Regions from separate parts of the Cupriavidus sp. H19C3 genome, predicted to be linked through region 2. Evidence: predicted binding sites of a transcription regulator. Region 2 holds the regulator's gene; each other region holds the start of a gene.
What was found. Region 2 encodes sigma-54, which starts transcription at its own class of promoters, with help from an activator protein. Its sites were predicted from a motif close to TGGCANGNAANCTGCTTT; they were not measured.
Positions count from the first base shown of each region.

Region 1 (7,601 bases), 2.1 Mb from region 2:
ATCTTCCAATCCTTTTCGATGTTGCGCAAGGCCAGAAACAGCAGTTTGCTGGCGGCTTCGTCGCTCGGGAAGTGGCCGCGGTTCTTGACGATCTTGCGCAACTGCATGTGCATGCTCTCGATGGCGTTCGTCGTATATACGATTCGACGCACCTCGGGCGGATAGGCGAAGAAGGGGATCACCTGTTCCCATTGGCGCTGCCACATGGCCGCGACGGTAGGGAATTTGCGCCCCCACTCGCTCTGCGCAAAGGCGTCGAGCGCCGCTGCCGCCGCCTCGGCCGTGGCGGCCTGATAGATCGGCTTGATCGCGGCAGCCAGCGACTTGCGGTCCTTCCAGCTCGCCAGATTCAGCGAATTGCGGATCAGATGCACGATGCAGGTCTGGATTTGGGCGGCCGGATAGACCGCCTCGATCGCTTCGGGGAAGCCGCGCAAACCATCGACCACCGCGATCAGGATGTCGTGCAAGCCGCGGTTCTTCAACTCGTTGAAGACCTTCAGCCAGAACTTGGCGCCTTCCGTTTGCTCGATCCACAAACCCAGCACTTCCTTGCGGCCGTCGGCGCGGATGCCCAACGCCAGATAGACCGCCTTGTTCTTGACCGTGCCTTCGTCGCGGATCTTCAGCCGCAGCGCGTCAAAGTACACGATCGGATACATGGCCTCGAGCGGGCGTTGCTGCCATTGCTCGACGTCGGCCAGCACCTCGTCGGTGACCGTGGAAATCAGATCGGGCGACACCTGCAGCCCGTACAGTTCCAGCAGATGGCCCTGAATCTCGCGCACGCTCATGCCGCGCGCATACATGCTGATGACGTGGTCGTCGAAGCCCGGCAGCCGGCGTTGATACTTGCCGACCAACTGCGGCTCGAACGTCGCCTGCCGATCGCGTGGAATATCCAGCGTCAGTTCGCCGTTGGGCGTGAGGACCGTCTTGCGGCTTGTGCCGTTGCGGTGGTTGCCCGCCTTGCCTTGCTCGGCCTCGGTTTCCAGATGGTGGCTCAACTCGGCCGCGAGCATGCGCTCGGCCAGTTGCTTCTTGAGCTGGCCGGCCAAGCCCGATTCGCCCAGGATCGACTCGGCATCCTTGCTCTGCACCTGGGCAAGCAGTTGATCGATCAGCTCATCGGGGAACAGCTTCGGCGCCTTCGGGTTCTTGCTCTTCTTGGTCACGGTTGCATCGGTCATAGGACGTTATTTCCGTTATCGTCTCATGGCCTCGGCACACTAAAAATCTGACAGGCCCGATAGATCTTGCGGTAGACCTCGAAGCCAGACACCGAGCGCAACACCGCGGCCCAGTGATAGAAATCGTTCTGCTCGGCGGCAGGTTCGCCTCCCGTATCGCCCCGTGCCTCGCGCTCGGCGCCCATCTCGCTGCCCGACGCCTGGAACTTCACGTCGAGGATCCGCGCGGTATTGTCGGCGCGCTCCAGGAAGGTGCCAAGCCGCATGAAGTGGAACGCGTCGTCCTTGAGCATGGTGCCGAACTGCACGCCGCGCGCCAGGTGCGAGCGAAACTTGACCCACTCGAAGAAGCGCGACGGGTCCTCGTGCAGCTCGCCATCGGCGATCATGCGCTGCACGTCCAGCCAGGTGGTGTTGAGGGTCTCCCACACTTCCGTCGTCAGCGAGCCGCGCACCGCGCGCGCGTTCTCGCGCGCCGCGCGCAGGCAGCTCATGATCGACGACGGGTTGGTCATGTCGCGCACCATGAAGTCGATCACGTCGTCGCGCGTCAGCAGCCCGTATTTGTGGTCGAAGGCGTTGGTCAGCTCGGAAATATCGAGCATGGCCCACCAGCCCTGCTCCGCCACTTCCGCCGACTGCGGCAGCAGCGAGGTCTGGTAGTTGACGTCGAGCATGCGCGCGGTGTTTTCCGCGCGCTCGGTGTAGCGGGCCATCCAGAACAGGTGGTCGGCGGTACGGCTCAGCATGATGTTCTCCCTAGCGTTCCAGTACCCACGTGTCCTTGGTGCCGCCCCCTTGCGAGGAATTCACCACCAGCGAGCCCTCGCGCAAGGCCACCCGCGTCAGGCCGCCGGGCACCATGCGCACTTCCTTGCCCGACAGCACGAATGGCCGCAGGTCGATATGGCGTGGCGCGATGCCGGACTCCACATAGGTCGGGCACGTCGACAGCGCGAGCGTGGGCTGCGCGATGTACTGGGCGGGCCGTGCGCGCACCACCTCGCGGAACTGGTCGATCTCGGCGCGCGTGGCGGCCGGCCCCACCAGCATGCCGTAGCCGCCCGCGCCATGGGTTTCCTTGACCACGAGCTCGTGCATATGGTCGAGCACGTACTGCAGGTCGTCCGGACGCCGGCACATGTACGTGGGCACGTTCGAGAGGATCGCTTCCTCGCCGAGGTAGAAGCGGATCATGTCGGGCACGTACGGATAGATCGACTTGTCGTCGGCCACGCCGGTGCCGATGGCATTGCAGATGGTCACGTTGCCGGCGCGATAGACCGACAGCAGGCCCGCGGCGCCCAGCGCGGAGTCGGGCCGGAACGCGAGCGGATCGAGAAAATCGTCGTCCACGCGGCGGTAGATCACGTCGATACGCTGCGGCCCCTGCGTGGTGCGCATGTAGAGGTGATCGTCCTCGACGAACAGGTCGCTGCCCTCGACCAGCTCCACGCCCATCTGCTGGGCCAGGAACGCATGTTCGAAGTACGCCGAGTTGTACATGCCGGGCGTGAGCACCACCACGGTGGGATCGGTGATGCTCTGCGGCGAGACCCCGCGCAGCATGTCCAGCAGCAGGTCGGGATAATGCGCGACCGGCGCCACGCGGTTGCGCGCGAACAGCTCGGGGAACAACCGCATCATCATCTTGCGGTTCTCCAGCATGTACGACACGCCAGACGGCACGCGCAGGTTGTCCTCCAGCACGTAGAACTCGCCCTCGCCCGCGCGCACCACGTCGATGCCCGCCACATGTGCGTAGATGTCGCGCGGCACGTCGACGCCGAGCATCTCGGGCCGGTACTGGGCGTTGTTGTAGATCTGGTCGGCCGGAATCACGCCGGCGCGGATGATGTCCTGACCGTGATAGATATCGTGGATAAAGCGGTTGAGCGCGGCCACGCGCTGACGCAGGCCGCGCTCCAGCGTGGCCCACTCGCTGGCCGGAAAGATGCGCGGGATCACGTCGAACGGAATGGTCCGCTCGGTGCCGCTGTTGGACTCGTCCTTGTCGCCATAGACCGCGAAGGTGATGCCCACCCGGCGGAAGATCAGGTCCGCCTCGGCCCGCTTGTTGTCCATCGAGGCGGCCGACTGCCGCCCGATCCAGTCGGCGAAACTGCGGTAATGCGCGCGCACCGCGCCCGCCGGCAACATTTCTCCCGCCAGGATACGCGCCACACCACCGTCATCCCCTGGCTCCAGCATCTCGTCGAAAAACCGCGCCGCCATGATGGCCGCTCCTCTTCTGTATGGGCCTGCCGCGAAGGCGGACCTGTTCTTGTTCGATGCCGTGTTGGATACTGGCCTTTTCAGCATATCCGGATCGGGCAATCGCGCAAGACTGGAAGCTACCGATCGATCCGGAGACGCCTCCGGGATTTAGCAAGATGCTTGCCAACCTGGCGCGGCGCCGGGAAGCGCCGCCGGCGGGAACGACCGGGTTATCTGGAGACGGCGGGGGGCGCCGGGGGACGACCGGCAAGGTTGGCCGATCGCAGTCGAGCCCCAGCCGAGCACGGCCGAGCACGGCCGGCCTCCGCCGACGTCCGTCGAGGCTAGCGGGCCTCAGGCGGCGCCACCGGCGTGCGGGGCGTCGCGGGCCGCGGGCGGGCAGCGCGCCGCGTCCGGGGGGCACTGGGCGAGGATGTCCTGCACCAGCGTCTCCGGCGTACGCCGGATATCGAGCACGAGCGCGTTGCGCGGCTCCTCAAGGGTCTCGAACTGGCTCTGCAGCAGGGCCGGATTGAAGAAGTGGTCCGTGCGCGCGGACAGGCGGCCGCCGATGGTGGCGGCATCGCCCTTCATGAACACGAAGGTCACGCCGCCGTCGGGCGGGGTCAGGCGATCGCGATAGACCTGCCGCAGCGCGGAGCACGTAAAGACGTGCGGGCGGCCTTCGGCGCGGGCGGCGTCGATGGCAGCGCGCATCGCGGCCAGCCACGGCCAGCGGTCGTCGTCGGTGAGCGGGATGCCCGCGTGCATCTTTTCCTTGTTGGCCGCGCTGTGGAACTCGTCGGCGTCGTGAAAACCGCAATGCAGGCGGCTCGCCAGCAACTGGCCGACCGTGGTCTTGCCGCTGCCGGAAACGCCCATCAGGATGTAGATCATGTCTGCTCCGTATCGTGGTCCCCCGCACGCAACGGTACGGAGGGCGGCGGGTCGCGGACGAGGGGATGGTCGACGATCGAGCGTCGATCGTCGGATCGTGCCGCGCCAGCCTTGTCGCCAGGCCTGGCGTCTTATTGTGCGACGGCCGTAGCCGTTTGGACAGCATCCGCCTCGGAGAGGTCCAGGGCGCTGCCGCCCGCCTCCGCGCCGCGCGCGTGACGGCGGAACAGGCCAAACAGGCCACGCCCGAGGCTGAAGCCCGCAAATTCGTCGGCCGGCGCCGCCGCGCACGGGCGCGCGGCAAACTCGGCCTGGGCGGCAGCATCGCCGACCCATGCGAGCGTGCCCGCCACCGCATCCACGCGGATCACGTCGCCATCGCGCACGCGCGCGAGCGGGCCGCCCGCCAGCGCTTCCGGACCGACATGGATCACCGCCGGCACCTTGCCGGACGCGCCCGACATGCGGCCATCGGTCACCAGCGCCACACGGTGGCCGGCATCCTGCAGCGCACCGAGGGCGGGCGTAAGGCGGTGCAACTCGGGCATGCCGTTGGCATTGGGGCCCTGGAAGCGCACCACCGCCACCACATCGCGCTCGAGTTCACCCGCCTCGAAGGCGGCCTGCAGGGCCTCCTGCGAATCGAACACGCGGGCCGGCGCCTCCACCACACGATGTTCCTCGGCCACCGCCGACACCTTGATCACGCCGCGCCCGAGATTGCCCGCCATCAGGCGCAGGCCGCCTTCCGTGGAAAACGGCGCGCTGGCCGGCGCCAGCACGGTGGCGTCGCCGCTGGTGGCGGGGCCGTCGCGCCAGCGCAGTGCGCCATCGGTCAGCACCGGCTCCTGCGTATAGCGTGCCAGGCCGTGCCCGGCCACGGTGTCGACGTCCTCGTGCAGCAGACCCGCGTCGAGCAGCTGCGCGATGACGTAGGCCACACCGCCGGCGGCATGGAAGTGGTTCACATCGGCCGAGCCGTTGGGGTAGACGCGCGCCAGCAGCGGCGTGGCGCGCGAGAGCCGGTCGAAGTCGTTCCAGTCGATGACGATGCCGGCCGCGCGCGCCATGGCCACGAGGTGGATCGTATGGTTGGTGGAGCCTCCGGTGGCCAGCAGCCCGACCATCGCGTTGACGACGGCGCGTTCGTCGACGATGCGCGAGATCGGGGTATAGGCGTCGCCCCGGGCCGTCAGCGCGAGCGCGCGCTGCGCCGCCGCGGTGGTCAGCGCGTCGCGCAGCCCGCTGTCCGGATGGATGAAGGCCGCCCCCGGCATATGCAGGCCCATGATCTCCATCAGGAACTGATTGCTGTTGGCGGTGCCGTAGAACGTGCAGGTGCCCGCGCCGTGATAGGCCGCGCTCTCGGCCTCGAGCAGCGCTTCGCGGCCGACCTGGCCGGTCGCGTAAAGCTGGCGCACGCGCGCCTTTTCCTTGTTCGACAGGCCGCTCGCCATCGGCCCCGCGGGCACGAACACCACCGGCAGATGACCGAACTGCAGTGCCCCCATGATCAGGCCGGGCACGATCTTGTCGCATACGCCGAGCATGACCGCGGCATCGAAGGTATTGTGCGACAGCGCAATGGCGGTGCCCATCGCTATCGCATCGCGCGAGAAGAGCGACAGCTCCATGCCGGCATTGCCTTGCGTAATGCCGTCGCACATCGCCGGCACGCCGCCCGCCACCTGCGCCACCGCGCCCACCGCGCGCGCGGCCTCGCGGATCACCGCCGGATAGCGTTCGTACGGCTGGTGCGCCGACAGCATGTCGTTGTAAGCGGTGACGATACCGAGGTTCAGCGCATGCTCGACGCGCAGCTTGAGCTTGTCGTTGGCGGGCAGCGCCGCATAGCCGTGCGCGAGATTGGCGCACGACATGCCGCGCAGCGGCCCGAGTTCCTGCTGCGTGCGTGCGCAGCGGGCCAGATAGGCGGCGCGACTGGCGCGGCTGCGGGCCAGGACGCGTGCGGTGACGGCCAGTACCTCGGGATGTACGTCGTGGGGCATGAAGCGGTCCGTGTTCTGTAGATTTTCTACATTATAGCCATGCATCGCCAGATTGAGGAATCGTTGCCACTCGCACAAAAGGCAAAAAAAGGCGTTACCGGGCGCAAAAATGCCTTCATACGGGTAAATCCTAAGTGCGAGCCATTGATGTCCTCACCGAGAATCGCGCCACTCCGCGTGTAGAATATCTACAATCACCGAAGCTCACCATGCGCGACCGAATCCTTGCCGTCTACGACACGCTCCGCCCTTCCGAGCGCCGCCTGGCCGACTACGTGGCCCGTCACGGCGCCACCGTGATCCGCCTGTCCATGCCGGAACTCGCCGAGCGTGCCGGTGTGTCGCAGCCGACCATCGCCCGCTTCTGCGCCGCGCTCGGCTACGACGGCTTTCGCGAATTCAAGCTCCAGTTTGCCCAGAACGTTGGGGGCGGGACGCCGTTCGTACATCAGGACGTGAAGGCGGACGATCGCCCCGCCGATATCGCCGGCAAGGTGTTCGACCGCACCATCGCCACGCTGATGACCGTGCGCAATGCCCTCTCGGCGGACCAGATCGAACATGCCATCCAGTTGCTGGCCAATGCGCGGCGTATCGAGTTCTACGGCTGCGGCAACTCGGGCATCGTCGCGCTCGATATCCAGCACAAGTTCTTCCGCCTGGGCATTCCGACCACTGCGTATTCGGACTCGCATGTGTTCAGCATGTCGGCGGCGCTGCTGCGTCCCGGCGATGTGGCGGTGCTGGTCTCCAACAGCGGCCGCACGTGGGATATGCTGACCGCCGCCACGCTGGCGCGCGCCAGCGGTGCGAGCGTGCTGGCGCTCACGCATAGCGGCTCGCCGCTGGCGGGGCTGGCGCATGTTTGCGTGTTCTCCGATGTCGAGGAAGACAGCGAGGTCTATACACCGATGACGTCGCGCATCTGCCATCTGGTGCTGGGCGACGTGCTGGCTGCCGGCGTGGCGCTGGAGCGTGCCGATGCGGTGGCGAGCGGGCTGCAGCGCGCCAAGGCCCATCTGCGCGAACGCCGCATCGCGGGCGCCGAGCCGGCCGCGATACCCAACACGCTTGCCGACGCGCTTGCGCAAGGCGCCGCGCCTTCGGCTGCGGCACCCACGCCCGCACGCCGCCGGCGTCAGCGCGGCACCGGCGGCGCCTCGCGCCAGTAACGGCGCACGCGCTGGCGATAGGTCGACACCTCGTGGCACGCGCCGCGTGTGACGATCGAGACGGCGCCGGTCTCATCGGTGCGATAGCGCGCAATGCCGAGCCGCTCATAGCGGGC
Region 1 covers NZ_CP184985.1:155,167-162,767, reverse strand. The annotation lists gene DFLDMN_RS00715 (IS256 family transposase) at 1-1,190, opposite strand, end outside; partial or broken gene DFLDMN_RS00710 (alpha-E domain-containing protein) at 1,247-1,939, opposite strand; gene DFLDMN_RS00705 (circularly permuted type 2 ATP-grasp protein) at 1,950-3,425, opposite strand; gene DFLDMN_RS00700 (gluconokinase) at 3,762-4,304, opposite strand; gene edd (phosphogluconate dehydratase) at 4,436-6,313, opposite strand; gene DFLDMN_RS00690 (MurR/RpiR family transcriptional regulator) at 6,523-7,485, shown strand; gene DFLDMN_RS00685 (DNA internalization-related competence protein ComEC/Rec2) at 7,452-7,601, opposite strand, start outside.
Region 1: DFLDMN_RS00705 (circularly permuted type 2 ATP-grasp protein) is a predicted target of sigma-54. The motif match lies at 3,576-3,593, and genes of this name have one in related genera.

Region 2 (7,601 bases):
CGAAACCTGAACGGTGCGGTGACCGGTGCGGCGGCCGGCGCGATGACCGAGGCGCGGCACCGGGAAAGGTCCGCGGTGTCCGTGGACAGCCGGCTAGTCCCGCACCAGTCTTTCCTCGGCGGCTTCCAGCGCCTCCGGCGTGCCGCGCAACACGACGATATCGCCGGGCTCGAGCACGGTGTCCGGCTCCGGGTCGAACGCGGGAATGCCGCGCCGGCGCACCGCACTCACCTCGACCCCGATGCGCTCCAGCCCCAGCAGGCCCAGCCGCCGGCCCACGGCCGTATGCTCGGGGCCGAGCGACACCGCATGCAGGCGCACCGCCTCGCGCTCGACCATGTCTTCCTCGTCGTCGCGCCCATGGAAATAGCCGCGCAACAGGCTGTAGCGCGCATCGCGCGCTTCCTGCACGCCACGCACCACGCGCCGCATCGGCACGCCCAGCAGCACCAGCGCGTGGGAGGCCAGCATCAGGCTGCCTTCGATGATCTCGGGCACCACCTCGGTCGCGCCCGCCTTCTGCAGCGTGTCGAGCTCGGAATCGTCTACCGTGCGCACGATCACGGGCAGCGCCGGCGCGACTTCCTGCACGTGGTGCAGCACCTTGAGCGCCGACGGCGTATTGGCGTAGGTCACGATCAGCGCCGCGGCGCGATGGATACCGGCCGCGATCAGCGCCTCGCGCCGCGCCGCATCGCCATAGACCACGGTGTCGCCCGCCGCCGCGGCCTCGCGCACGCGGTCGGGGTCGAGATCGAGCGCCACATACGTGATGCCCTCGCGCTCCAGCATATGGGCCAGGTTCTGCCCGCTGCGGCCAAACCCGCAAATGATCGCGTGCTTCTCGGTCTGCAGGCTCTGCGCGGCGATGCGCGTCATGTTGAGCGACTGCATCAGCCATTCGTTGGCGGCAAAGCGCAGCACGATGGCATCGCTGTACTGGATCAGGAACGGCGCCACCAGCATCGACAGCAGCATCGAGGCGAGGATCACCTGGATCAGCACCGGGTCCACCAGACTCATGCCATCGATCTGGTTGAGCAGCACAAAGCCGAACTCCCCGGCCTGCGCAAGCCCGAGCCCGGTGCGGATAGCCACCCCCTGCCGCGAGCCGAAGGCGCGCGCCAGAAACGCGATAAGCACCAGCTTGAACAGCGTGGGCCCCACCAGCAGGCCCAGCACGAGCCAGATGTGGTCGATCACCACGCGGATATTGAGCAGCATGCCGATGGTCACGAAGAACAGCCCCAGCAGCACGTCGCGAAACGGCTTGATGTCCTCTTCCACCTGATGCCGGTACGGCGTCTCGGAGATCAGCATGCCCGCCATGAACGCGCCCAGCGCCATCGATAGCCCGAGCCGCTCGGTCAGCGCAGCCATGCCCAGCGTGACCAGCAGCAGGTTAAGCATGAACAGTTCCTGCGAGCGGCGCGCCGCCACCACATGAAACCACCGGCTCATCAGGCGCTGGCCGACAAAGAAGATCAGCGTCAGCGCCAGCACGATCTTGACCGTGGCCAGGCTCAGCGCCGCCACCAGGTCCCCCGGATCGCGCGACAACGCCGGAATGACGATCAGCAACGGCACCACCGCCAGATCCTGGAACAGCAGCACGCTGATGATGTTGCGACCGTGCTCGCTCTCCAGCTCCATGCGCTCGGCCAGCATTTTGGAGACGATGGCCGTCGAGGACATCGCGAGCGCCCCGCCGAGCGCCACCGAGGCCTGCCACGAGAGCGGCACCAGCCAGTTGAAGGCGAGCCCCGCGGCCACCACGACCACCATCGACAGCACCACCTGCGAGCCGCCCAGCCCGAACACGAGCCGCCGCATCGCGCGCAGCTTGGTCAGGCTGAACTCCAGGCCGATCGAGAACATCAGGAACACCACGCCAAACTCCGCCAGGTACTTGGTCTGGGCGGAATCGCTGGCGAGGCCGAGCGCGTGCGGGCCGATCAGGATGCCGACCGCGAGGTAGCCCAGCATCGGCGGCAGCTGCAGCATACGGAAGGCCACCACGCCAAACACGGCGGCGGCCAGCAGTACCAGGGTCAGTTCCAGCGGAGAATGCATTCGGCAGGCTTGTGTCGCTTGTATGGCCCGGAGCCAGGCGGGTGACCAAGGGCGGCAAGGGGGCAAGGGGGGCAAGGGTGGGCAAGGGGGTGGCCGGGGGGTGGGACTCCGGGACCCCGGACCGCGCCGCGTGCGGCATGCCGGCCCGTCCAGACGCCATCGCATTCGTTGGTATACTCCGTCGCCATGATAGCCAATTTCGATGCGGATCGAGCACTTCGTCTCGGCCGCGACACTCTCCAGACCGAAGCCGACGCCGTCACGGCGCTGATCGGCCGCCTGACCCCCGATTTCGCGCTGGCCGTGCAGATGGTGCTCGAATGTACGGGGCGCGTGGTGGTATCCGGCATCGGCAAGTCCGGCCATATCGGCCGCAAGGTGGCGGCCACGCTGGCCTCCACCGGCACCCCGTCGTTCTTCGTGCATCCGGCCGAGGCCAGCCACGGCGACCTCGGCATGATCACGCGCGACGACGTGCTGATCGCCTTCTCCAATTCCGGCGAAACCGCGGAACTGCTGTCGATCATCCCCATCGTCAAGCGCATCGGCACCCGTCTGATCTCGATCACCGGCAATCCCGAGTCCAACCTGGCCAAACTGTCCGACGCCCATATCAATGGCGCGGTGGACAAGGAAGCATGCCCGCTCAACCTGGCCCCCACCGCGAGCACCACCGCCGCGCTCGCCCTGGGCGACGCGCTCGCCGTGGCCGTACTCGACCTGCGCGGCTTTGGCGAGGAAGACTTCGCACGCTCGCACCCGGGCGGCGCGCTGGGCCGCAAGCTGCTGACCTACGTGCGCGACATCATGCGCACCGGCAACGCGGTGCCCGAGGTGCGCGAGAACACGCCGCTGGCCCAGGCGCTCATGGAAATCACCCGCAAGGGCATGGCCATGACGGCCGTGGTGGACGAGGATGGCCGCGCCATCGGCGTCTTTACCGACGGCGACCTGCGCCGCCTGCTGGAAACCCCGCGCGACTGGCAGACCGTGCCGATCGGCGAGGTCATGCACCACAACCCGCGCGTGGTCAACCAGGACCAGCTCGCGGTGGAAGCCGTGGAGATCATGGAGACCAACCGCATCAACCAGCTGCTGGTGGTGGACGGCGACCAGCGCCTGGTCGGGGCGCTCCATATCCATGACCTGACGCGCGCCAAGGTCATCTGATCCAACGGAATTCACGCAAGGCACAGGCACCATGCAGGCACTCATCGCCAGTCTTACCGGGCTCGTCATGCGCCTGCTGCCGCTGTTGCTCATGGCCATCGTGGCCGGCAGCACATTCTGGCTGGTGCAGATCAACTCGCCGCGCGAGGAAAAAGCCGGCGCCAGCGCCAAGCGCCACGAGCCGGACTACTTCATCGACAATTTCTCGGCCACCGAACTGGCGCAGGACGGCAGCACCAAGCTGCGCTTTACCGGGATCAAGATGATCCATTTCGAGGACGACCAGACCTACGAGGTCACGCGTCCGGCCATGCGCGCCTACGAGCCGGACCGCCCGCCGGTGACGGCCAACGCGGACCGCGGCGTGATGAACGCGGAAGGCTCGATCATCGACCTGTACGGCAACGCGTTCATCGTGCGCCAGGCCGGCGCGGACCTGAGCAAGGATCCGCGCATGACGGCCGCGTCGCAATATTTCCAGCTTCTCGTCAATGACGATATCGTGAAGACCAACCAGCCGGTACAGCTGACGCGCGGGCCTTCGGTCATGAATGCCAACGGCCTGATCTTCAACAACGTCACGCGCGAAGTACAATTGCTGGGTAACGTACGCGGCACCATCATTACCGTGCCGCCGCCCGGCCAGGCGCAGAAGCCATAAGAAACGCGGTACCGACACCGTCCGTCACGATCGCCGCATCGTCACGGTCACCGTCTCACCGTCGGTAGCTGCGCCAACGTGTCAGGCCGTCTCCCTTGTCCACTTTCTAGCCGCTATGACTTCATCCCCGACGACTTTGTCCCGTCGCCACCCCGCCGCGTATGCGCTGCTGGCCTCCGTCGCCGTGCTTGGCCTGCTGCTGGCGCGACCCGCCCTGGCCGAGCGCGCGGACCGGGACAAGCCGCTGGTACTGGAGGCGGACAACGCCAGCTACGATGACGTCAAGCAGATCTACACGCTCACCGGCAACGTGGTGCTGACCAAGGGAACCATGGTGCTGAAGTCGGACGCGGCCGAGCTGCGCACCGATCCCGAGGGCTACCAGTACGCGATCGCCACCGCCAAGGCCGGCAAGCAGGCCTATATCCGCCAGAAGCGCGACGGCGTGGACGAATATATCGACGGCTGGGGCGACCGCATCGAATACGACGGCAAGCAGGAGCTGTCGCGCCTGATCGGCCATGCGCGCGCGGCGCGCGTGGCCGGCGCCAAGATCATCGACGAAATCCGTGGCGCGCTGATTACCTACGACAGCCGCAACGAGTTCTACACGGCCGCCGGCGGTGGCGAGAACACCTCGGCCGGCAGCCCGTCGGGCCGTGTGCGCGCCGTGCTGTCGCCGCGCGCGGACCAGGCCAGCGCACCGGCCGCCCCTCTCGACCTGAAGCCGGCGCCCGCGCCGGGCAAGCCCTGAACACCGGCGTCCGCGCCGCTCCCTCGCAGTCATGAACGATACCGCCACGCTCGCCACGCCGACTTCCTCCGCCACCGCCACCAACGGCAGCACGCTGGTCGTGCGCCACCTGAAGAAGCGCTACGGGTCGCGCACCGTGGTCAAGGACGTGTCGCTCGACGTCAAGAGCGGCGAGGTGGTGGGCCTGCTGGGCCCCAACGGCGCCGGCAAGACCACGTCGTTCTACATGATCGTCGGCCTGGTGGCGCTCGACGAAGGCGATATCGTGCTCGACGGGGACCATATCAGCGGCCTGCCGATCCACGAGCGCGCGCGCATGGGCCTGTCCTACCTGCCGCAGGAAGCCTCGGTGTTCCGCAAGCTGAACGTCGAGGAAAATATCCGCGCGGTGCTGGAGCTGCAGACCGAGAACGGCAAGCCGCTCAAGAAGGACGAGATGAACAAGCGCCTGGAGACGCTGCTGGACGACCTGCAGATCGCCCACCTGCGCAACAATCCGGCCCTGTCGCTGTCCGGCGGCGAGCGGCGCCGGGTGGAAATCGCCCGGGCGCTGGCGTCGTCGCCGCGCTTCATCCTGCTCGACGAGCCATTTGCCGGCGTGGACCCGATCGCGGTCGGTGAAATCCAGCGCATCGTCAGCTTCCTCAAGGCCCGCAACATCGGCGTGCTGATTACCGACCATAACGTGCGCGAGACGCTCGGCATCTGCGATCACGCCTACATCATCAGCGAGGGCACCGTGCTGGCGGCCGGGCAGCCCGAGGACATCATCGCCAACGAGTCCGTGCGGCGCGTCTACCTGGGCGAGAATTTCCGCATGTGACGTCGCTGCCGCGGCAATGCGGGCGACCCGGCTGCCGCGGCCGAACACGATCACCAAACTGAAGCGATAGGCGATAGCAATTTCCGTTCCATCGACGGAGAGATGCGCATAGAATAGGTCGCATGAAACCGTCGCTTCAGCTTCGTCTCTCTCAGCACCTTGCCTTGACTCCCCAACTGCAGCAGTCGATCCGGCTGCTGCAGCTTTCCACGCTGGAACTGCAACAGGAAGTCGAACAGGCCCTGACCGAAAATCCGCTGCTCGAACGCGAAAACGACTGGATCGAGAGCCCGCTGCGCGTGGCCGCCGATGGCTCCGTCAATGTGCAGAGCGCGCCGGCCCCGACGCCCGCCGAGCCGCAAGGCAGCGGCGAGGATCGCGCCGAAGGCGCCGCGTCCGGCGACGACGAGGGTTTTGGCGATAGCGGCGGCGAGGATTACGGCAACGACTGGAGTCTCGACGACTTTGCGCGCCGTCCGCAGGGCGACGAAGACGAAAAGACGCCGATGCAGCTGCGCGACGCCGAGCCGACGCTGCGTGAGTACCTGATGGAGCAGCTGACGCCGCTCAAGATCTCGGTGCGCGACAAGGGCCTGGCGGTCTTTCTGATCGAATCGCTCGACGACGACGGCTACCTGAGCGCCTCGCTCGAGGAAATCTGCACGGAACTGCCGGAAGAGCTCGAATTCGAAATCGAGGAAGTCCAGGCGATGCTCACGCTGCTGCAGAGCTTCGACCCGCCCGGCGTGGGCGCGCGCAATGCCGCCGAATGCCTCACGCTGCAATTGCGCCGGCTCCAGCATCCGCAACGCGAGCTGGCGCTGACCATCGTCAACCACCATCTGGAGCTGCTGGCCGTACGCGACTACACGCGCCTGAAGAAGGCGCTGCAGGTCGACGAGGCAGCCCTGAAGGCGGCGCACGAACTGATCCGCTCGCTGGCACCCTACCCCGGCCACGCCTACAGCCGGCCCGAAGCCGACTTCGTGGTGCCGGACGTCTTCGTGCGTAAGAGCGGTACCGGCTGGATCGCGCAGCTCAATCCCGATGTGATGCCCCGGTTACGCATCAACGATATGTACGCGCAGATCCTGCGCGGCGCCAAGGGCGAATCGGGCACCGCCGGCCTGCAGCAAAAGCTGCAGGAAGCGCGGTGGCTCATCAAGAACATCCAGCAGCGCTTCGACACGATCCTGCGCGTGGCGCAGGCCATCGTGGAGCGGCAGAAGAACTTCTTCACCCACGGGGAAATCGCGATGCGCCCCTTGGTTTTGAGGGAGATAGCCGATACACTCGGTTTACATGAGTCCACCATTTCCCGTGTGACCACCAACAAATATATGGCCACGCCAATGGGGACCTTCGAACTGAAGTACTTCTTTGGAAGCCATGTGTCCACCGAAACCGGTGGCGCCGCCTCATCCACGGCAATCCGCGCGCTGATCAAGCAACTGATAGGAGCCGAAGACCCCAAGAATCCCCTTTCCGACAGCCGCATCGCCGAACTGTTGGGCGAGCAGGGCTTCGTTGTCGCGCGTCGTACCGTCGCCAAATACCGGGAAGCCCTCAAGATCCCAGCAGTGAATCTCCGCAAGTCTTTGTAGCCGAGCTGCGTCACCTGCCTTGGTGCAGCTCTTTCAGAAGGAGAAGCGCTATGAACTTCAAGATCAGTGGACACCACCTGGACATCACGCCGCCTCTGCGTGAGTACGTGGAAACGAAACTGGAGCGTATCGTCAGGCATTTCGATCAGGTCATTGGCGTAAGCGTGCTGCTATCGGTGGACAACCATAAGGAAAAGGAACGCCGGCAGTATGCGGAAATCAATCTGCATCTGAAGGGCAAGGACATCTTTGTCGAAGCGCATCATGAAGACCTCTACGCGGCGATCGACTGTCTGGTCGACAAGCTCGACCGCCAGGTGATCCGTTACAAGGACCGCGTGCAAGGTCACGACCGCGAAGCCCTCAAGTACCAGATGGCGGCATCGCAGATGCAGCAGCAATAAAGCCATTGAAGGCGACCGGCAACCGGTCGCCCGGGGTTGAAAAGAAGTGGATAAAGCCGCGCCGGAAGCGCGGCTTTTTTGATGGCCGCGCGCTGCGGAAGCGGGCAAGCCG
Region 2 covers NZ_CP184985.1:2,331,454-2,339,054, forward strand. The annotation lists gene DFLDMN_RS10785 (DJ-1/PfpI family protein) at 1-10, shown strand, start outside; gene DFLDMN_RS10790 (cation:proton antiporter) at 94-2,073, opposite strand; gene DFLDMN_RS10795 (KpsF/GutQ family sugar-phosphate isomerase) at 2,260-3,243, shown strand; gene lptC (LPS export ABC transporter periplasmic protein LptC) at 3,275-3,904, shown strand; gene lptA (lipopolysaccharide transport periplasmic protein LptA) at 4,020-4,658, shown strand; gene lptB (LPS export ABC transporter ATP-binding protein) at 4,690-5,481, shown strand; gene DFLDMN_RS10815 (RNA polymerase factor sigma-54) at 5,604-7,085, shown strand; gene hpf (HPF/RaiA family ribosome-associated protein) at 7,136-7,489, shown strand.

Region 3 (7,601 bases), on a different replicon from region 2:
CTACCGCGTTGCGGTCGGCCCGCGACCGGCGGCCCGTGCCACGATGACAGACAGACAGGAGACTGACCGATGACCGCCGACCCCGCGGTGCTGACGCCCGACCAGCGCGATGCCTGGCTCGCGCGCATCGGCGCCGAGGCCCCGGCCGCGCCCACGCGCGCGGCACTCGATGCGCTGATGGCCGCCCAGCAGGCCCATATCCCATTCGAAAACCTCGACCCTCTGGTGGGCCGGCCAGTCCGTATCGACCTGCCCTCGATCCTGGACAAGCTGGTGGCGCGCCGGCGCGGCGGCTACTGCTTCGAGCAGAACACGCTGTTCGCGGCGGGCCTGCGCGCGCTCGGCTACCACGTGGTGCCGCTCGCCGCGCGCGTGCGCTGGAAAGTGCCCGACGACGTGCCGACCGGACTCACGCACATGCTGCTGCGCGTGGAAATCGACCATGAGGCATACATCGCCGACGTCGGCTTTGGCGGCGCCAATATGCCGCGCGCGCTTGCGCTGTCCCATCCGGCCGACGCGGCTTCCACGCACCGCCTGGTACCCGATGCCGCTGCCGGCAGCGGCGCCTTCCACGCGCTGGCGCTGGAGCTGCGCGTGGCCGACAGCTGGCGCACGCTCTACCGCTTCGACCTCACGCCGCAGCAGACCATCGACTACGTGGCCCGCAACTGGTACGTCTGTACCTATCCGGAGAGCGCCTTCGTCCAGACGCTGAAGGGCGCGCGCATGGTGGACGGCACCCGCTATACGCTGGCCAATCGGGATTTCACCATCCGCGCCGCCGATGGCACCGTGCAGCAGCAAGTGCTGACCACTACCGCGCAGATCCTCGACGCGCTGGCCGGGCCAATCGGCATCGCCCTCGACGATTCGCTGCGGCAGGCGCTTGCCGCGCGCCTGCCGGCCGTGCTGCCGTAAGCCATGCACCGCATGAATTGCCCGCAGAAAGTTTGCTGATAAGCGTACCGTCGCACCGGTTTGCCTGTGGACTGGCGCCCGCCGCGCTCTCCATAATGGCTGCGCCGATTGACAGGTACCCATTACAACATCAGGCATATCAGGAGACACCATGTCATTGTTCGATCTGACTGGGAAGGTGGCCATCATCACGGGCTCGTCGCGCGGCATCGGCCGCGCCATCGCGGAACAGCTCGCGGTGCAGGGTGCCAAAGTGGTGATTTCATCGCGCAAGGCCGAACCCTGCAACGAAGTGGCCGCGGCCATCAACGCGCGCCATGGCGAAGGCACCGCCATTGCCGTGCCCGCCAATATCTCGTCGAAGGAAGACCTGCAGCACCTGGTCGACGAGACCAACCGTGCCTTCGGCAAGATCGACGTGCTGGTCTGCAATGCCGCGTCGAACCCCTATTACGGGCCCATGGGCGGCGTCAGCGACGAGCAGTTCCGCAAGGTGCTGGACAACAACGTCATCTCGAACCACTGGCTGATCCAGATGGTGGCGCCGCAGATGATCGAACGGCGCGACGGCTCGATCATCATCGTGTCGTCCATCGGCGGCCTGCGTGGCTCGCCGACCATCGGCATCTACAACATCTCCAAGGCGGCGGACCTGCAGATGGCGCGCAACCTGGCGGTGGAATTCGGCCCGCACAACGTGCGCGTCAACTGCATTGCGCCGGGGCTGATCAAGACCGATTTCGCGCGCGCGCTGTGGGAAGACCCCGAGCGCTACCGGCAGTCGACCCAGGGCGCGCCGCTGCGCCGCATCGGCGAGCCCATCGAGATCGCGGGCGCGGCCTGCTTCCTGGCCTCGGCGGCCAGCACCTTCATGACCGGGCAGGCGATGGTGGTGGATGGCGGCGTGACGATCTGAGGCGGCCACGTCCCCGCTGTCGCACCTGCTGTCGCCCCCCGCTGTCATCACTGTCATCCCTGTCGTCGCTGCCGCCGCTGCCATCGTCCCTGCCATGGTGCCCGCTGCCGCGTGGCGGCACCGCCGTGGCAATGCGAGGAGAACTCATGGAGTCATCACAATCCCGGACGAGCCAGTGGCCGGCTCTCTCGCTGGCCGAGGCGCATGCGCGCCTGACCGCTCCGGGCGCGCCGTTCGAGACCGAGGTCCGTGTCATCCAGGGCCAGCCCACCACGGTGTGGAAGCATGCGCCGGCGACCTTGCGCGACCTGTTCCTGACCGGCGCGGCCTGGGGCGACCGCACCTTTATCGTCTACGAGGACGAGCGCGTGTCGTTCCGCGCGTTTGCCAGTGCCGCCACGGCACTGGCGCACCAACTCGTGCGCGACGGCGTATGCAAGGGCGATCGCGTGGCGGTGGCCATGCGCAACCTGCCCGAATGGCCAGTGGCGTTCTATGCGGCCGTGCTGGCCGGCGCGATCGTCACGCCGCTCAACGCATGGTGGACCGGTCCCGAGCTCGAATACGGACTGACCGATGCCGGCGCGCGGGTGGCCATCGTCGACCCCGAACGGCTCGACCGCGTGCTGCCGCATCTGGCCCAATGCCCGGCACTCGCGCGCGTGTACGTGGCACGCACCGACACCGTGCCGGACGATGCGCGCCTGGCACGGCTCGCCGACGTCATCGGGCAGCCCGCGCAGTGGCAGGCCTTGCCATCGCTGTCGCTGCCGACCGTACCGCTCGATGCCGACGAGGCCGCCACCCTCTTCTACACGTCCGGCACCACGGGCAAACCCAAGGGCGCGGTGGGGACCCATCGCAATGCGACCTCGGTGACCCCGGCTGCGCAGTTCAGCCAGATGCGCAACCTGCTGCGCCGTGGCCAGCCGCTGCCGGAACCCGACCCGACGGCACCGCAGAAGGCCGCCCTGCTCGCCATTCCGCTTTTCCACGTGACGGGTTGCATGAGCACGCTCAATGGCGCGCTGGCCACGGGCGCCAGGCTCGTGCTGCTCCATCGCTGGGATCCGGTCCGCGCGCTGACGCTGATCGCGCGCGAACGCTGCACCTCGGCGGGCGGCGTGCCGACCATCGCCTGGCAACTGATCGAACATCCGCAACGCGGCGACTTCGACCTGTCGTCGCTCGAGAACATGCATTACGGCGGCGCGCCCGCGTCGCCCGAGCTGGTGCGCCGGATCGGCGCCACGCTGCCGCATTCCGCGCCGGGCATCGGCTGGGGCATGACCGAGACCTCGGCCACGTTCACCAGCCACAGCGCCGAAGAGTATCGTCACCGGCCCGACAGCTGCGGGCCCGCCCTGCCGATCTGCGAGATGAAGATCGTCGACGGCCGCGGCCGTACACTGCCTCCCGGCGAGGTGGGCGAACTGATGGTGCGTGGCGCCAACGTGGTCCGTGGCTACTGGAACAAGCCCGAAGCCACCGCCAGGACTTTCGTGGAGGGCTGGATGCATACCGGCGATATCGCGCGGCTCGATGCCGAGGGCTACCTGTATATCGTCGATCGCATGAAGGACATGCTGATCCGCGGCGGCGAGAACATCTATTGCATCGAGGTGGAAAGCGCGCTGTACGAGCATCCCGCGGTCATGGATGCCGCGCTGGTCGGCCTGCCGCATCGCACGCTGGGGGAGGAACCCGCTGCGGTGGTGAGCCTGCGGCCCGGCATGCATGCCACCGAAGCGGAATTGCAGGACTTCGTGCGGACGCGCCTGGCGGCCTTCAAGGTACCGGTGCGCGTGGCCGTGCGGCGGGACATGCTGCCGCGCAATGCCAATGGCAAGATTCTGAAAGCGGAATTGCGGCGGCTGTTCGAGGCGTAGGCCGCCGCTACTTGACGGGGATCACGGTGCTGGCGGGCACCGGTACGGCCGTGACCGAGTTCTGCGGGCTGCCGCTGATGATGCGATCGGAATACGTGAGGTACACCAGCGTATTGCGCTTGCGGTCGACCGCGCGCACCACATGGAGCGTCTTGAACAGGACCGACATCCGCTCCGAGAACACGTCCTCCTGCGCGCGCAGTGGCCCCTTGAACGCGATCGTCCCCACCTGCCGGCAGGCGATCGACGCCTCGGGCGGATCCTCGGCCATGCCGAGCGTTCCCTTGATGCCGCCCGTGCGGGCGCGAGAGACATAGCAGGTCACGCCATCGACCTGCGGATCGTCATAGGCTTCGATCACGACCTTGTCCGACCCGGTCATGCGGAAATTGGTACTGACGCTGCCGATTTCTTCCGCCCGTGCCGCCGGGCCCGCCATGGCCACCATGGTCACCATGGCCAGCCCGGCCCGCCACACGCCTTTGTGCCGCATGCCCGCTCCTGTTCAGCTTGTTCCGTTGGTTCAGGTCATCGACCGCTTGATATCGTCGTGACGCTTTTCCATTTCCTGGCGCAGCGCCCGGCGCTGCTGCGCGGCGGCAAAGCGCTGGCGCTCTTCCTCGTCGCGCGGCTGCAACGGCGGCACTTCGGCCGGCTGGCCGTTGTCGTCGACGGCCACCATGGTGAAGTAGCAGCTGTTGGTATGGCGCACGAGCTTGCTGCGGATATTCTCGGTAATCACCTTGATGCCGATTTCCATCGAACTGCGGCCGGTGTAGTTGACCGATGCCAGGAACGTCACCAGTTCGCCCACATGAATCGGCTGCCGGAACATGACCTGGTCCACCGACAGCGTGACCACATAGCGGCCCGCGTAGCGGCTGGCGCAGGCGTACGCCACCATGTCCAGGTACTTGAGGATGGTGCCCCCGTGCACGTTGCCGGAGAAATTGGCCATGTCCGGCGTCATCAGCACGGTCATGGAAAGCTGGTGGGACAGTTCGTTCATCGCGGTATTCCAGAATCAAGCCTTGCGCGCGGCAGTGTAACCCGGCAGGCCGCGATGATAAATGGCGCGGGCGCTTTCTCGAGCTTTCCCGACTGTGGCGGGCCGGGATGCCCGCACCCGCCGCAGCAAAAGAAAAGCGGCCCTGAAGGCCGCTTTGCGACTTGTCGAACGCGATCGACTTACTTCTTCTTGTTCACGGCGTCCTTGAAGCCCTGGCCGGCGGAAAACTTGACCGTCTTGGCGGCGGGGATCTTGATGGTCTCGCCGGTGCGGGGATTGCGGCCGGTACGGGCGGCGCGCTTGCCCGAGCTGAAGCTGCCAAAGCCCACGAGCGTTACCGAATCACCCTTGGCCACTGCCTTCTTGATACTGTCCAGCGCTGCGTTCAACGCACGCTCTGCGGCGGCATTGCTGAGTTCTGCATCCGCGGCGATGGCCGATACCAGTTCACCTTTATTCATGGCTGATTTCCCTTGTTGGTCGTCGTCACCGATGTATCTGCCACGCGGCAAATCACCGATCGGCGCAGTCTAATCTGCCCTTCGCGCCAAGAGCAATCCCCAGTGGCACCAATGCAACGGAAAACGCCGCAAATCCTTCCCTGACAAGACTTAGCGGGGGTTTTACCCCTCTATTCGAGAGATCGACGGCACGCCATCAAGGGCAGCGGACGCCGCCGTGCGGGGGCCGGCCGCACAGTACGGCGACCCCATGCCTGGCGCCCGATCATGGTGCAATGCACCGTTATGCGGCACAACCTGGCGCGTCATGCCCCATTTCGAGGCGCGCATTCTGGTGCACCGGCCGCTGATCGCCCTGTCCCGCCGACGGATGCGGAGCGGTCCAGTTACGCGCACACGCCACGGCGGTGCACTCCGCACCGCGACAGCGCGCATTACGCCCCGTTTTCGCTCATCATGGAATGCTTCTTGCGTACTCGCGCTCCCATTTTGAGCATGAGGTCACAATGGAAAACTGGAAGACTGGCACGGATGCCCTGTTCATCCTGCTTGGGGCAATCATGGTGCTGGCCATGCATGCCGGATTCGCGTTCCTCGAACTCGGAACTGTCCGCAAGAAAAACCAGGTCAATGCGCTCGTAAAAATCCTCGTGGATTTTGCGGTCTCAACCATTTCTTACTTTTTTATCGGATATACGGTCGCATATGGCGTGCAATTTATGTCGGGCGCCGAGGTATTAGCGCAAAAAAACGGCTATGAACTGGTCAAATTCTTCTTCCTCGCGACCTTTGCCGCCGCAATTCCCGCAATTATCTCTGGCGGCATTGCGGAACGCTCCCGTTTCAATCCTCAACTGATCGCGACCTTTGTCCTGGTCGGCTTTGTCTACCCGTTTTTCGAGGGCATCGCCTGGAACCATCGCTTCGGCATCCAGGACTGGATCGCCTCGGTCGCGGGCGCGCCCTTCCATGACTTCGCCGGCTCGGTGGTGGTGCATGCGGTGGGTGGCTGGATTGCGTTGCCGGCGGTGCTGCTGCTGGGCGCGCGCCGCGGCCGCTACCAGAAGGATGGCCGCATTAGCGCGCACCCGCCCTCGAATATCCCGTTTCTCGCGCTCGGCGCGTGGGTGCTGGCGGTGGGCTGGTTCGGCTTCAATGTCATGAGCGCACAGAGCGTCGACAAGATCAGCGGCCTGGTGGCCATCAACTCGCTGATGGCGATGGCCGGCGGCACGCTGTCGGCCTGGTGGGCCGGCCGCAACGACCCGGGCTTTTCCTATAACGGTCCGCTGGCGGGCCTGGTGGCGGTGTGCGCGGGCTCGGACCTGATGCATCCGCTGGGCGCGCTGATCACCGGCGCGGTGGCGGGTGTGCTGTTTGTTTACCTGTTTACGCTCGCGCAGAACAAATGGCATATCGACGATGTGCTCGGCGTGTGGCCGCTGCATGGGCTGTGCGGTGCGTGGGGCGGCATTGCCGCCGGCATTTTTGGCGCGCATGCGCTGGGCGGCCTGGGCGGCGTATCGCTGGTGGCGCAACTGATCGGCACGTTGCTCGGCATCGTGATCGCGCTGGTCGGCGGCACGGTGGTTTACGGCACGCTCAGGAAGGTAGTAGGCATCCGGCTCGATCCGGAAGCGGAATTCAATGGTGCCGACCTGACGCTGCATCGGATTTCCGCCACGCCGGAACGCGAAACCAACTGGTAGGACACCTCTGCGCGCTTGCCAGCAACGGCCGGACATGTTCCGGCCGTTTTCATGCGCGCTTCACAATTATTTTCTTGAACTTCGGCGCTGGCGGGGCCAATAATGCCTTGCTCCTTAGTGCACATGCGTCTGCCCACGCAGGTGTCCGCCCGAGCGGCGGGCGCGTCTTCCTGTCAGTGTTCCAACCCGGCCATCGTACCCAGCCCCCCATCAACTGGAGAACGCCATGGATGCCCAATCGCTGCAGAGTTTTCGTGAACTGATCGTCGGCTATGCCACCGTGTTCGGCGTCAAGGTGCTGGCCGCGCTCGCCTTCTGGATCGTCGGCCGCTGGCTGATCCACTTCGTGGTACGGCTGGTGCAGAACTCGCTCGGCAAGCAGCGGGTCGACCCCACGCTGCTGCGCTATGTGGGTTCGATCGTCACGGTCACGCTCAACGTGGTGCTGGTTATCGGCATCCTGGGGTACTTCGGCATCCAGACCACCACCTTTGCCGCGCTGATCGCGGCTGCGGGCGTGGCCATCGGCATGGCATGGTCGGGGCTGATGTCGAATTTCGCGGCCGGTGCGTTTCTCGTGGTACTGCGGCCGTTCAAGGTGGGCGACTTCGTCACCATCGGCGGCGTGACCGGCACCGTCACCGAGGTGGGCCTGTTTGCCACCACGCTCGATACGCCCGACAACGTGATGACGGT
Region 3 covers NZ_CP184986.1:1,381,824-1,389,424, forward strand. The annotation lists gene DFLDMN_RS25745 (arylamine N-acetyltransferase family protein) at 70-921, shown strand; gene DFLDMN_RS25750 (SDR family oxidoreductase) at 1,073-1,837, shown strand; gene DFLDMN_RS25755 (class I adenylate-forming enzyme family protein) at 1,984-3,726, shown strand; gene DFLDMN_RS25760 (CreA family protein) at 3,734-4,219, opposite strand; gene DFLDMN_RS25765 (acyl-CoA thioesterase) at 4,250-4,735, opposite strand; gene DFLDMN_RS25770 (HU family DNA-binding protein) at 4,915-5,196, opposite strand; gene DFLDMN_RS25775 (ammonium transporter) at 5,703-6,905, shown strand; gene DFLDMN_RS25780 (mechanosensitive ion channel family protein) at 7,132-7,601, shown strand, end outside.
Region 3: DFLDMN_RS25775 (ammonium transporter) is a predicted target of sigma-54. The motif match lies at 5,654-5,671, and genes of this name have one in related genera.

Region 4 (7,601 bases), 520 kb from region 2:
GCTCACCTGTCGGAGGCGCAACGTCGCCAGTTGTTGCCACAGCTCGACCTGACCGCATACACGCGCAACACGCTCGTCACCGTGTCTGGCCTGGACGCCGCGCTGGCCGAGATCCGCAACCAGGGCTTTGCGATCAACCAGGAAGAAGACTCGCTGGGCCTGAACGCGATGGCCGTGCCAGTCCGCGACAGCTCCGGGCGGGTCCTGGCCGGACTCGCCGTGCATGCGCCTTCCGCGCGCCTGCCGCTGGCCGAAATGCTGGAGCGGCGTCCGCTGCTGGAGGCTGCGGCGGTCAAGGTGGCACAGGTGCTGTTTCCGGTGCGAAGCGACGCAAAGCGCTAGGTCAAGTGCCAGGTCAAGCGCTGCATGCTGCACCGCGGCAATGCTGCGCATACGGGTTTATACTGACAAGGCTTTTCGCCCGGCCAGCCCCCATTCCATCGATGCGCCGGGCCTGCCTGCCGCCGCCGCATCATGAAACGCACCATCGCCTTTACCCTGACCACGTGGGTCGCCGCCGCCATTCTGCTGATCGGAGGCGATTCCTCGGCCTTCGTCGCACTGAGCGGCATCGTGACGCTGGCAGGCTTCGACCTCCTGCGTCCCTGAACTGCCTTCACTGAGCCGCCTCCACCGAGCCGCCTCCCTGGACTCGTTCCCGGGCACTGGCACATTTATTGCCAATGTCCGGGCATCCGATGCCTTAGCGCCGCGCAATGCCTCTCACCGCCTCCCAACTCGTACTCAGATCGAAACAGCTCGAGATGGAGGCCGTCGGTCGTATGGGCGCGCGCGTCGAGCTGGCCAGCCTGATCGGTCAGACCATCCACGCGCTGCAACGCGAGCGCGGCGCCAGCAGCCTCTTTCTCTCGTCCGGTTGCCAGCGCCTCTGCGAGGAACGGCTGGCGGCCATGCGCGACGCCGTCCGGCTCGAAGCGCAACTCGGCGAAAGCATTGCACACCAGGCCGAGCCCGAATCCCAATGCAACGCGTCGATGGTCTCGCTGATGGCCTGGGTGCAGCTCGACCTCGCCACGCTGCCGGCCTTGCGCCAACGCATCGGTGAAGGCACCGCCACCGCGCATGAAGTCGTCGCCGCATTCAGCCGCCTCATCGCCGCGCTGCTGGAGCTGATCTTCCACCTCGCGGACGTGGCGATTTATCCGGGCATCGCACGCCCGCTGGTCGCCTTTGTGTACCTCGTGCAAGGCAAGGAAGCCGCGGGACAGGAGCGCGCGGTGGGCGCGCAGGCGTTTGCGTCGGGCAAGTCCACGGAAGCGCTGCAGCAGCGTATCCATCATCTGATCGACGCCCAGCAGAACAGCTTCCAGATGCTGGAGCGCTTTGCCGACCCTGCATTGCTGCCGGCGTGGCGACAATGGCAAGGCAGCACGACCGTCGCGACCCTCGAACAGCTGCGGCGCACGTTGCTCACCACACCCGCGGAGGGCGCGCTCGACACCGAGACCAGCGAGACCTGGTATCAGGTCTGCAGCGCGCGCATCGCCGATATGTGGGCGTTCGAAAAACAACTGGTGCAAGGGCTGCGCAAGGCTTGCGACGAGCAGGTGCGCAAATGCCAGGCCGACCTCAACGACGCGGCGGGCCTGCTGCGCCAGTTGCTCGACAACCCGCCGCCGCACACGCACGCCGTGGAGCGCTTCTTCGACGCCGATGCGCCGCTGGGTGCCGCGCCCACCTTGCGCGGGATGCCGCAGGCATCGGATGGGTCGGATGCAACCGCGCACCTGGCCTCCGGCGCGGTATCGCTGGAAGACCTGCTACGGCGACAGGCGGCCCGTCTGGCCCAGACGGAAGCCGAACTCGATGCGGCACGGCGCGGTCTGGCCGAACGCAAGATCATCGAACGCGCCAAGCGCGCGTTGATGGCACGCATGGGTATCACCGAGGAGGCCGCGTTCCGCACGTTGCAGAAGGCGTCCATGGACAACAATCGCCGCCTAGTCGACATCGCCGAGGCCACGCTCTCGCTATCGGGCCTGCGGCTGCCGCCGCACGATTGAGCCGCATCGGCCCGTTGGACCCGCACCGCTTTGCGCGCGCGGCAGCCAATCTGCACCAAACACGGGCGCATCGTGCACCAGCAGCGCCATGAATCTTGTGCAATGCATCACCCGGGCGCGGGCACGGAACGTGCGTCCACCTCGCGCATCGGGCTGACGACGGCCTGATACGGGGCAACGACGGAGCGCTGCCCCGCGGCAAGTCCATACCCAAGCAGACATCAAGGATAACGGCGTCCTGTTCCACGTCGGCCTCGTGCCGACGCGGGCGGACGCCTTTTGTTTTCTTTCGAGCCAACCGAGCAAACAGAAGAGGAATACCCATGGCCTACCTTGCCCCCACCGAATTCGTGACCAAAATGGTCGATGCCGGAGAGTCCAAGCTGCTCATGTCCACCCGCGATACGCTGATCCGGGCCTATATGGCAGGTGCCATCCTCGCGCTGGCGGCCGCGTTTGCGGTGACCATCACGGTCAATACGGGTAATGCGCTGGTCGGCGCGCTGCTGTTTCCCGTGGGCTTCTGCATGCTGTACCTGCTCGGCTTCGACCTGTTGACCGGCGTCTTCACGCTGGCGCCGCTGGCCGTGCTCGACCGCCGTCCGGGCGCGACCTGGGGCGGCGTGATGCGCAACTGGGGCCTGGTGTTCTGCGGCAACTTTGCCGGCGCCATCACGGTAGCGATCTTCATGGCGATCATCTTCACCTTCGGCTTCTCCGAGGCGCCCAATGCCATCGGCCAGAAGATCGGCCATATCGGCGAAGGCCGCACGGTCGGCTACGCCGCGCACGGTGCCGCCGGCATGCTGACGCTGTTCATTCGCGCCGTGATGTGCAACTGGATGGTTTCCACCGGCGTGGTCGCGGCCATGATGTCGACGTCCGTTTCGGGCAAGGTCATCGGCATGTGGATGCCGATCCTGGTGTTCTTCTACATGGGCTTTGAACACTCGATCGTGAACATGTTCCTGTTCCCGTCGGGCCTGATGCTGGGCGGCAACTTCACGATCATGGACTACCTGATCTGGAACGAAATCCCCACGGTGCTTGGCAACCTCGTGGGTGGCCTGACGTTTGTCGGTGCCACGCTGTACAGCACGCACTACAAGACGGCCAGCAAGCGCGCGCTGGGCTGATGAGCGACCTGTCCCACACCGAACCACGCACGGCACCCGCGCAGCGCAACGCGCTGGCTGGCGGCGGGCCTGACGCAAGCATCGTACGTAGCGAACGCAGTGAGCGTGACGAACGAAGGGGGCTCGCGGTCGGTGTGGGCCAGCATTCCGCGGCCGGCAAAAAGCCGGTCAACCAGGACTTTCATGGCGTGCGGCAGCCTGGCGGTTATCAACAGGCCGCAAAGGGTGTCGCGCTCGCGGTAGCCGACGGCATCAGTTCCAGTGCGGTCAGCCAGGTGGCCAGCGCCGCTGCCGTACGCACCTTTCTCGAAGACTACTACTGCACGTCCGAAGCGTGGACCGTGCGCCGCGCGGCGCAGTGCGTGCTGTCGGCCATCAATTCGTGGCTGTACGCGCAGACGCGCCAGGGCGAGGCGCGCTTCGATACGGACAAAGGCTACGTTTGCACTTTCAGTGCGCTGATCTTCAAGGCGCGCGAGGCGCACCTGCTGCATATCGGCGACACCCGCGTCTATCGCTTGCACCCACACACGCTGGAACAGCTGACCGCCGACCATCGCGTACGCGTATCGTCCGCGGAGGTCTATCTCGGCCGCGCACTCGGCGCCGGCGCTACCATCGAAATCGACTACCGCAGCTTCGGCGTGGAAACGGGCGAGATCTACCTGCTGGCCACCGATGGCGCCTACGAGCATCTGGAAGCCAGCGACGTACATGACGCCTTGCATGCCGCCGGCAACGACCTCGATCTCGCCGCGCGCACGCTGACGGCCCTTGCGTTGCAACGGGGCAGCGAGGACAACGTCACCATCCAGATCGCACAAATCGAATCGTTGCCCGATGGCGACGCGCAGCATGCGTTCGCGCAGGCCGGACGACTGGCCCTGCCGCCCGCGCTGGCGCCGCGCATGAAGTTCGAGGGCTATACGATCCTGCGCGCCTTGCACACGAGCGCACGAAGCCACATCCATCTGGCGACCGACGACGAGACCGGCCAGCTCGTCGCGCTCAAGACGCCTGCGGTCGACCGCCATGACGATGCGACGCATCTGGAGGGCTTTCTGCTCGAAGAATGGGTTGCCCGGCGCATCGACAATCAGCACGTGCTCAAGCCACAGGCATTCGAGCGGCCGCGCCGGCATCTGTACGTGGCCATGGAGTACGTCGACGGCCAGACCCTGACGCAATGGATGATCGACCATCCGCGCCCCGATCTCGACGTGGTACGCGGTCTGATCGAACAACTGGCGACCGGCCTGCAGGCGTTTCACCGGCGCGAAATGCTGCACCAGGACCTGCGCCCGGAAAACGTCATGATCGACCGCGCAGGCACGGTCAAGATCATCGACTTCGGCTCGGTCCATGTGGCCGGCCTCGCCGAAGGCGCGCGCCAGCCGCACCCTGCCGCACCCGTCGGCACGCTGCAGTACGCCGCCCCCGAGTATTTTGTCGGCGCAACGCCCACCGCCGCCGCCGATCTGTTTTCGCTCGCCACGCTGGCCTACCAGATGCTGACCGGCGAACTGCCCTACGGCTTGCAGGTCACACGCGTACGCGACCGCGCCGACCTCAAGCGCCTGCGCTATACCTCGCTGCGCGAGCGCCGGCCGGACCTCCCCGCCTGGGTCGACGAAGCCCTCCACCGCGCCCTGCATCCGAACCCGGCCAAGCGGCCCGAGGCATTGTCGGAATTCGTGCAGGCCCTACGCACGCCGGCCGACGCTTCCCGGCCGCGCGCCACCCCACCGCTGCTCGAACGCGATCCGTTGCGGTTCTGGAAGACGCTGGCGTTGGGGCTGGGGGTTGCGGTGGTGGTGTTGGCGGGACTGCTGGCGGGGCGGATGTAGGGACGCGCGCGGACGGCTTCCGTCCGTCATCGACGTGGACATCGCAGGGCTGAAACGGTGATTTGGCGCGCCCGGCTGGGATCGAACCAGCAACCCCTGCCTTCGGAGGGCAGTACTCTATCCATTGAGCTACGGGCGCCTTGGGGCTACTTCCTGATGCCGCTTCCTCGCTATCGCGTTTGACAACTTGGATTGGTAACCAAGTTGATCGCCAGGTTGGTCACCAATTTGGTAACCAAGTCTCGCGAAATCCGGAGAAGCCACGGTGGCCGCGGGCGAATGCCGCTGCCGGAAAGTCGCATAGGATACAGCGTTTGCCGGGCGGCGTCCATGCGGGCGTGGCCCGATGGGGAAGTCCGGAGGTCGCGGAGCCGCCGCTTTTGGCCCCGACGCACCGGCGTTGGGCTTATAATCCCTCGCTATTTGCGTCGATTCGTGGCTCTTGCGTTGCCTCCTGGCAAGCTTGCCCGAGCGTGACCCGGGACAGTCCGATGGCGCAGATGGCGACAGAATCCACCCCCGACCAAGGGGCCTTATAAAGCAAGCCGTATTCGCGAGCTGCACCAGGTTTCCTGCAAAATCGAGAGTTCTGTATGAGTGACGTCCAAAACGAACACGACCATCACGAGTCTCCCATCAAGACGCCCAAGCAGTTGATTGCAGTAGTGATTGCTGCCTTTGTTATCCCGATCGTCGTCATCATCCTGCTGGTCAGCTTTGTCGGACACGGCAGCCGTGAAGGCGCCGGCTCGACGCAAAGCGCGGAAGCGGTCAATAACCGGATCAAGCCGGTTGCCTCTCTCGAAATCAAGGATCCCAACGCGCCGCGCGTCTTCAAGACCGGCGAGCAGGTCTACAAGGAAGTCTGTGCCGCGTGCCACGCCACCGGCGCCGCCGGTGCGCCCAAGTACGGTAATGCCGGAGACTGGACCGCGCGTATCGGCCAGGGCTTCAATGGCCTGCTGAACTCGGTGCTGCACGGCAAGGGCGCGATGCCGGCCCGTGCCGGTACCACGCCGGACGACTACACCGACTACGAACTGGGTCGCGCCGTGGTCTACATGGCCGATGCCGGCGGTGCCAAGTTCCCCGAGCCGCCCGCGCCGGCACCGGCCGCCCCCGCGCCCGCCCAGGCGGAAGCATCGGCACCGGCAGCACCTGCTGCGGCGGCTCCGGCCCCTGCCGCACCGGCTGCCGCGGCTCCGGCTGCTGCCGCGCCGGCGGCGGCTGCGCCGGCTGCAGCGCCCGCGGCCGCTTCGGCCGAGGTTGGCAAGAAGGTCTACGACCAGGTTTGCGCTGCCTGCCACGCGGCAGGTGTGGCCGGTGCGCCGAAGTTCGGTGACAAGGCTGCCTGGGCGCCGCGTCTGAAGGAAGGCATGGACGCTGTGCACAACTACGCGCTGAAGGGCAAGGGCGTGATGCCGCCGAAGGGTGGCTACGCCGGTCCGGATGCCGACGTGATCGCCGCAGCCGACTACATGGCCAACGCCGCGAAGTAACCCCGCTGCTGCTGCGGCGGCGGCCTCGGACGCTGCCGCCGGCATCCGGTGTGCCGGTGCAAAAAAAGCCCGCTTGCATGACTGCAAGTGGGCTTTGTCATTGGTATCCGCCGTTCGTCGGCGTCGGACTCAGACCACGCGCGAGTACCGCAGCGGCACCGCTTCCGCTTCGCGCAAATAACGGTCGAACACCATGGCGATGCGGCGGACCAGCAGGCGGCCCAGGGCCGTGACCTCGACGCGCGCCGCCTCGCGGCGTACCAACCCCTGCGCGGCGAGGGCGTCGAGCTCGGCCAGCTCGCTCGCGAAGGTGGTTGCCGCATCGATGCCGAAGCGTGCCTCGATCTGCGCGAGATCGAGTGCACCGTTGCACATCAGCTCGCCGATCACGGCCTTGCGCAAGTGGTCGTCGGCCGTCATATCGAGTCCGCGGGCGATCGGCAACCGCCCCGCGTCGAGGGCACCGTAGTAGTCGTCCAGCGTACGCGCATTCTGGACATACCGACCGGCAACCGCGCCGATGGCGGAGACGCCAAACCCCAGCTGATCGTAGCCCGCATGGGTGGCGTACCCCTGGAAATTCCGTTGCAGCCGCCCCTGGCGCTGGGCGCGCGCGAGCTCGTCGTCCGGCAGCGCAAAGTGGTCCATGCCGATATAGACGTAGCCCTCCGCCGTCAGCCGTTCAATGGTCGACGCCAGAATCTCGAGCTTCTCGGCCGGTGCGGGTAGCGCGGCCTCGTCGATGCGCCGTTGCGGTTTGAAGACGTGCGGCAGATGCGCATAGCTGTAGACCGAGATGCGGTCCGGCATCAGCAGCAGCACCCGATCGAGCGTCTCCTGGAAGCGCGCGGTGGTCTGGTGCGGCAGGCCGTAGATCAGGTCCATGCTGATCGAGCGGAAGCCCAGCCGGCGCGCGGCGAATACCGCGTCGCGCGTCTGCGCAAAGGGCTGCACGCGGTGAATCGCCTGCTGGACCTCCGGATGGAAATCCTGCACGCCCAGGCTGATGCGGTTGAAGCCAAGCTCGCGCAGCAGCTTCATGCGCGCGTCATCGACGGTGCGCGGGTCGATCTCGATGGCATGCTCGCCATCGGG
Region 4 covers NZ_CP184985.1:2,851,720-2,859,320, reverse strand. The annotation lists gene DFLDMN_RS13155 (IclR family transcriptional regulator) at 1-342, shown strand, start outside; gene DFLDMN_RS13150 (hypothetical protein) at 475-609, shown strand; gene DFLDMN_RS13145 (nitrate- and nitrite sensing domain-containing protein) at 717-2,024, shown strand; gene DFLDMN_RS13140 (formate/nitrite transporter family protein) at 2,348-3,160, shown strand; gene DFLDMN_RS13135 (protein kinase domain-containing protein) at 3,160-5,007, shown strand; tRNA gene DFLDMN_RS13130 (tRNA-Arg) at 5,071-5,146, opposite strand; gene DFLDMN_RS13125 (c-type cytochrome) at 5,601-6,506, shown strand; gene hemN (oxygen-independent coproporphyrinogen III oxidase) at 6,636-7,601, opposite strand, start outside.
Region 4: DFLDMN_RS13140 (formate/nitrite transporter family protein) is a predicted target of sigma-54. The motif match lies at 2,144-2,161, and genes of this name have one in related genera.